2 linked regions of the Nitratidesulfovibrio vulgaris str. Hildenborough genome follow. The protein of the gene in region 2 interacts with the protein of the main gene of each other region in a pairwise test. Links are inferred from orthologs where the notes say so. Each region holds a gene or a part of one and is shown on either strand. Other genes may lie near its edges.

Region 1 (3,786 bases), 380 kb from region 2 along the record:
CCCGCTCACCGTATTTCTCAACGACCGGGGCGTGATGCTTGCGGCCAAAGCCAACAGTGCCGCCTTCGAGCAACAGCAGAAGACGCTGGCGGCGGTCATCGCCAAAGGCGGCACGGTCTACGTCTGCCCTACCTGCATGAAGCACTACGGGCTTGCGGAAGCGGACCTCATGCCCGGTGCGAAGGTCAGCAACCCCGACCTGACGGAGAAGGCCCTGTTCTCGAACGATGCAAGGACACTCAGCTGGTAGGGCGGCGCATCTGGTCCATGAAGGACGCGCGTGCCGACGGCGCATAGACGCCCCTTCACGCTTTTCCCGAAAGAATGAAGGGCCACCGCCTTGCCGAGGCAAGACGGCGGCCCTTTTCAGACGTGATACTCCGTGAATCCGCTCACGCCGAAGCACTCCGGGAAGTCGACGGCAACGCCTACCCGCCGTTGCGGATGGCCCGTTCCTGCACGAGGAACGCCCCGGTCACGGATGCCGAGTCTGCGATAATCTCCTCCGGAGTTCCCGCAGAGACGATGCGCCCGCCATTCTCGCCACCACCCGGCCCGAGGTCGATGACATGGTCGGACGACAGGATGACGTCGGTGTTGTGTTCGATGACCACAACAGTCGCGCCCCTGTCCACAAGCTGATGTAACACGCGAATGAGCTTGCCCACCTCGTGCATGTGCAGCCCCGTGGTGGGTTCGTCGAGGATGTAGAGCGTGCCGGGCAGGCTACGCTTTCCGAGTTCGCGTGATATCTTGATGCGTTGCGCCTCACCACCCGAAAGGGTCGTCGCCGGTTGGCCCAGTCTGAGGTATTCGAGGCCAACGTCCTCGAGCACCCCAAGCCTGCGCTCCAGCACGGGATAGTTCTCGAAGAACTGCCGTGCCTGTCGCACGGTGAGGTCGAGCACCTCCGCTATGTTGAGGCCCTTGTACCGGACTTCGAGCGTCTCGTGGTTGTAACGACGCCCCTTGCAGACGTCGCACGTGACGAACACGTCGGGCAGAAAGTGCATCTCGACACGCAGCTGCCCGTCTCCGCCACAGGCTTCGCACCGTCCTCCACGCACGTTGAAGCTGAAGCGCCCCGGCTTGTACCCGCGCTTACGGGCATCTGCCGTCATGGCGAAGATGTCGCGTATCTCGTCGAATATCTTGGTATACGTCGCGGGGTTGGAACGCGGCGTCCGCCCGATGGGCGTCTGGTCGATGGCGACGATACGCTCTATCCTGTCGAGTCCGTCGATACCGCCGATGCTCCCCGGCGAATCGACCTTGATACCCCGCGCCAGCGCGACGTGCTTGTACAGCGTGTCCACCACAAGCGAACTCTTCCCCGACCCGGAGACGCCCGTGACACATGTCAGCACGCCGAAGGGGATGGAGCAATCGAGACCTTGCAGGTTGTTGGTGGTCACGCCGCGAAGCGTCAACGCGCCATCGCCCTTGCGCCGCGATTCCGGCAGGGGAATGGTCATCTCACCGCGCAGGTAGCGCGCCGTCAACGTGTCTGCGGTTCCAAGCAGGTCGGGCACGCGCCCGCTGAACACCACCTCGCCGCCAAGAGCACCCGACCCCGGCCCAAGTTCGATGACGGTATCCGCCTCGCGGATGGTCGCTTCGTCGTGTTCGACCACGAGCACGGTGTTCCCGCGCTGCTGCAACCTGCGCAGGGTGCGGATGAGCCGTTCGTTGTCCCGCGGGTGCAGCCCTATCGAGGGTTCGTCCAGCACGTAGGTCACCCCCACCAGTCCGGAACCGAGTTGCGAGGCGAGGCGGATGCGCTGTGCCTCGCCGCCGGAGAGGGTCGACATGTTGCGGCCCAGCGAAATGTAGTCGAGCCCCACGTTGACCATAAACTCAAGACGGTGCGTGAGTTCCTTGAGCAAGGGTTCAGCGACCAGCGTATGCCGTCCGTCGAAGCTGCGTTCGCGCAGCCATGCAAGGGCACGCGCCACTGAAAGCGAACAGAAACTATGGATGTCGAGGTCGTCGACGCGCACCGACAGCGCCTCGGGCCGCAGCCGTGCCCCATGGCACGCAGGGCAGGGGCGACTCTGGCGGTAGCGCGACATCTCGTCACGCCAAGCGTCACCGTACTGCATCCCGCTTTCAAGAAGCTGTGTCACACCGCTCCAGCCCGTGGGCGGCCCGAACGCCTCATCTGCCCCGCGCCTGCCCTTCTTCCGGGTGTCCGCACCGCCGCCGCTGCCTTCGTCACCGGCAGCCGCATGGGGCAATGAACCGTCGCCATGAAAGAGCACTTCCAGTCCTGCAGCGGGCCATGCGGAAAGGGGGGTGGAGAGAGTCACACCGAAACGCTTCGCCAGCTTCTCAAGGTCAGCCTGCCAGCGCGCGAAGACCCGAGGGTTCTTCCACGGCAGCAACGCGCCCGTGTTGAGCGAAAGCCCCCGGTTGGGCGCAAGGAGTGCGGGTTCGAAGTAGTCGACACTGCCAAGGCCAGAACAATGCGGGCACGCCCCCTGCGGACTGTTGAAGGAAAAGAGTTGCGGACTCGGCGCGGGCAGACTGATGCGGCAGGAGGGGCATACCGATTCGGTGGAGTGCACCGTCTCGCCCTGCCCCGGCACCTCGACGACGAGTCTTCCGTTACCGTAGCGCAACGCCAGTTCGACAGAATCGGCAAGGCGTCCGCGTATGCCTTCCTTGACCACGATGCGGTCGACCACGAGGTCGATGCAATGCTTGCGGTTCTTGTCCAGCGGCGGGACGTCGTCGATGGTCGTCGTCTCGCCGTTGACGCGCACCCGCACGAAGCCCTCGGCCTTCAGCTTCTTGAAGCGGTCTGCGTGCGTACCCTTCTGGTGTTCGACCAGCGGTGCCATGATGATGCATCGCGTACCCTCGCCCAGCGCGAGGATGTCTGCGATGATCTCATCCGCAGCACGCGCCTCGATGGGGCGTCCGCACTGCGGGCAGTACATGCGACCAAGCCGTGCATAGAACACGCGCAAGAAGTCGTAGACCTCCGTGACGGTGCCCACCGTGGAGCGCGGGTTTCGCGTAGAGGTCTGCTGCTCAAGGGATATGGCGGGAGAGAGGCCCTCGATCTTGTCGACGGCGGGCTTGTCCATCTGCGGCAGGAACTGACGTGCATAGGCGGAGAGCGACTCCACATAGCGGCGTTGTCCCTCGGCGTACACGATATCGAAGGCCAGTGTGGACTTGCCAGACCCCGAAGGCCCGCACACGACGACCAGTTCATCGCGCGGGATGTCGATGTCGACATTCTTGAGGTTGTGCTGGCGTGCCCCTTCGATGTGGATGCAATGTTTGCTCATGCGGCTGTTCTCCGGGCGCGGGCCGGGGGCGGTATGCCCCGTGCGTGCGCGCAAGGGCATAACATAATCCGCCTCCGGCCGGGTGCAAGCCCCCTTGACGATTCCGGTCAGCCGAAGATGCGAGCCAGCACCACGGCATAGACCAGGGCTGGCAGCATGTTGGAAAGAGGAATGCGCTTGAGTTCCAGCAGGTTGATGCCGATGCCGAGGATGAGCACCCCGCCAGTGGCGGTGAGTTCGTTCATCACCACCGGGCCGAGATAAGGCTGCAACGTACCCGCAAAGAGGGTCAGGCCCCCCTGATACAGCAGCAGCGGCACGGCGGCGAAAAGCACGCCCACCCCCATGGCCGAAGCCAGCGCCACCGAAGCGAACCCGTCGAGAATGGACTTGGTGAGCACGATGGTGCGGTCGCCGCGCAGCCCCTCGTCGAACGGCCCGAGAATGGCCATGGAACCTATGCAGAACAACACCGTGGCGTTGACCA
Region 2 (3,221 bases):
AGATGCCCCGGACCGACTTTCTCGCCTGCCTGCACGACGCCACACGGCAGCCGTCGCGCATCGGGCGCTGGCGGCTGCCGCAGGATTTCGTACCGTGGTAGACGAGGCTAGTGCTGTTCGTTCACCAGCGGTTCATGGCGGGCGAGGTCGTAGAAGCCCCGAAAACCGAAGGGCAGGTCGTAGCCGCTTACGGTATCGAAACGGATGAAGCCCATGGTCTTGCCTTCGGGTATGGCAGACAGGGGGGCAACACCTTGCGGTATGGGCAGGTCGAGAGGGCACGCCACGATGGCGGTGAACCTGTCGGCGTATTTGCGTTCGAGGTAGGCTATCACGGCATCGCACTCTTCCTTGGTGAAGGCTTCGAGCACGGCGCGCAGGGCGTCTTTCGGGTCGCCGGGGTTGGCGGGGTCGATGGGGTCGCCGACAAGGCGCATGCCCTCAAGGCTTGCCAATTCCTCTTCGCGGGTTCCGGTGCGGAACAGGTGCGCCTCGACGTTGCGGCGTCCCTTGAAGGTTCGTATCGTGGCGGAGATGACATAGGCCCTTTCGACGGGCATGTCCTCCGGTGCGGGCGTCAAACATATGTCCATGGTGTCCTCCAGCAACGACGGCAGGTTGTTCGTGGTCATCATAGAGGATAATGCGACGGGAGGAAAGCGTGCCTTTCGCGCAGGGAGAACCAATGGCCGATACGTGTTTCAGACTGCATACCGAATTCGAACCGACAGGAGACCAGCCCGAGGCCATCGGGCAGATTGTCGCAAACCTCGGGCATGGGGTGCGCGACCAGGTTCTGCTTGGCGTCACCGGGTCGGGCAAGACCTTCACCGTGGCCAATGTCATCGCCGCATGTAACAGGCCTGCCCTTATCCTCGCCCCCAACAAGACGCTGGCGGCACAACTGTACAACGAGTTCCGCGCGCTTTTCCCCGACAACGCCGTGGAGTATTTCGTAAGCTATTACGACTACTACCAGCCTGAAGCCTACGTTCCGGCCTCTGACACGTATATCGAGAAGGACTCGTCCATCAACGACAACATCGACAAGCTGCGCCACGCCGCCACACACGCGCTTCTCACGCGGCGTGACGTGGTCATCGTCGCCTCGGTGTCGTGCATCTACGGTCTTGGTTCTCCTGAATACTACGCCCGTCTTGTCATCCCGGTCGAGTGCGGTCAGCGCTTCTCAATGGACGCCCTCATGACGCGCCTTGTGGAGGTGCAGTACCAGCGCAACGACTTCGACTTTCACCGTGGTACGTTCCGTGTTCGCGGCGACGTGCTAGAGGTCATTCCCGCCTACCATCACGAGCGCGCCCTGCGGATAGAGTTCTTCGGCGACGACATCGACGCCATCAGCGAGATAGACCCGCTCACCGGCGAGGTGCTGGGCAGCGTGGGCAAGACGGTCATTTACCCGGCAAGCCACTACGTGTCAGACCGCGACAACCTCGTGCGCGCCATGAGCGACATCCGCGACGAACTGGGTGAGCGACTGCGCGAGTATCAGTCTGCGAACCGCCTTGTGGAGGCTCAGCGCCTTGAACAGCGCACCATGCTCGACCTTGAGATGATGGAAGAGCTTGGCTACTGCAACGGCATCGAGAACTATTCGCGGCATCTTGACGGACGCGCGGCGGGACAGCCCCCTTCGTGTCTGCTCGACTACTTTCCCGACGATTTCCTGCTCTTCGTCGACGAGTCGCACATCACCGTGCCGCAGGTGGGGGCCATGTACAAGGGCGACCGTTCCCGCAAGTCCACTCTGGTGGACTTCGGCTTCCGCCTGCCCTCGGCACTGGACAACAGGCCGCTGGAGTTCGCAGAGTTCCTTACGCGCATCAACCAGACGGTGTACGTCTCCGCAACCCCGGGCAAGTGGGAGCTCGACAGGTCGCAGGGTGTCATTGCCGAGCAGATCATCAGGCCCACAGGGCTTGTGGACCCTGTGGTTGAGGTGCGTCCGACCCGCGGGCAGGTGGACGACCTGCTGGCGGAATGCCGTGCCCGTGCGGCACGCGACGAGCGGGTTCTCATCACCACGCTCACCAAGCGCATGGCCGAAGACCTCACCGAACACCTCGGCAACATGGGACTCTCGGTGCGCTACCTGCATTCGGACATCGACACCATGGAGCGCATGGCCATCATACAGGCCTTGCGGCGCGGCGAGTGCGATGTGCTGGTGGGCATCAACCTGCTGCGTGAAGGTCTTGATATCCCCGAAGTCTCTCTGGTATCGATTCTCGACGCCGACAAGGAAGGCTTCCTGCGTTCCACCGGGTCGCTCATCCAGACCTTCGGTCGTGCGGCACGTAACGCCGCCGGAAGGGTCATCCTCTATGCCGACACGGTGACCGCCTCCATGCGGGCTGCCATGGATGAGACGGCGCGTCGCCGCGAACGGCAGCAGGCATGGAACGAGGCCAACGGCATAGAGCCCCGCACCATCCGCAAGAGTCTCGACACCCCCTTCGACGCCATCTACAGCGCGGCGTCTGAGGGTGGCAAGGGCAAGGGGCGCGGAAGAGGGCGTCAGGCTGCCCCGGCGGTCGAGAATGTCGCCGAATACGGCACCTCGCCAGAAGATATGGCGAAACACATCCAGAAACTGGAGCGGGAAATGCGTGAAGCTGCCAAGGAGCTTGAATTCGAGCGAGCCGCGACACTGCGCGACCGCATACGCCTGCTGCGCGAACGGCTCATCGAAGCGTGACGACCATGCGAGGCAGGTTGCCGCTTTCCACGCGCATCTACAGGCTGCGTAACCGTTTCGGCTCTGTGTGGCCGCTGCTCATCGGTCAGGTGTCGCTCCTGTGCGTCTTCATCTGTGCCACCCTCGGTTACATGTATATCGAGGGGTGGTCGGCGTTCGACAGCTTCTACATGGTGGTCATCACCCTTTCGACCATCGGCTTCGGAGAGGTGCATCCTCTCTCGTCACAGGGCAGGCTGCTGACCACGCTGGTGGTCTTCGCCGGTGTGGGCAACTTCGCCTTCATCATCGGCGCGTTCTCTCAGCTTCTCGTCGACGGCAAACTCTACAGGTACATGGGGAGGCGCAGGGTGCTCAAGGCCATAGCCAAGTTGCGCGACCACTGCATCGTCTGCGGATACGGTCGGATAGGCTCCGTGGTTGCAAAGGAACTGATGGAGGAGGGGGTCGCCCTCGTCGTCATCGAGAACGACCCCGCCATGATCGAGGCGCTGGAGACCGA

The links.
Region 1: the proteins of uvrB (region 2) and uvrA interact in binary tests that used the Escherichia coli proteins (3 or more experiments, as listed by UniProt). The link is inferred for Nitratidesulfovibrio vulgaris str. Hildenborough from one-to-one orthologs.

The regions. Positions count from the first base shown.
Region 1 is NC_002937.3:2,064,711-2,068,496, forward strand. The notes cover bases 229-3,697. They hold uvrA (excinuclease ABC subunit UvrA), read right to left. Parts: upstream 3,300-3,697; coding sequence 429-3,299; downstream 229-428. Other genes in these bases: DVU_RS09405 (DsrE family protein), read left to right, coding at 229-250; DVU_RS09415 (DUF554 domain-containing protein), read right to left, coding at 3,407-3,697. Also shown: more of DVU_RS09405, read left to right, coding at 1-228; more of DVU_RS09415, read right to left, coding at 3,698-3,786. UniProt on the Escherichia coli protein: The UvrABC repair system catalyzes the recognition and processing of DNA lesions. UvrA is an ATPase and a DNA-binding protein. A damage recognition complex composed of 2 UvrA and 2 UvrB subunits scans DNA for abnormalities.
Region 2 is NC_002937.3:1,686,110-1,689,330, forward strand. The notes cover bases 299-3,202. They hold uvrB (excinuclease ABC subunit UvrB), read left to right. Parts: upstream 299-685; coding sequence 686-2,719; downstream 2,720-3,202. Other genes in these bases: DVU_RS07595 (hypothetical protein), read right to left, coding at 299-593; DVU_RS07605 (potassium channel family protein), read left to right, coding at 2,725-3,202. Outside these bases: aat (leucyl/phenylalanyl-tRNA--protein transferase), read left to right, coding at 1-101; more of DVU_RS07595, read right to left, coding at 108-298; more of DVU_RS07605, read left to right, coding at 3,203-3,221. UniProt on the Escherichia coli protein: The UvrABC repair system catalyzes the recognition and processing of DNA lesions. A damage recognition complex composed of 2 UvrA and 2 UvrB subunits scans DNA for abnormalities.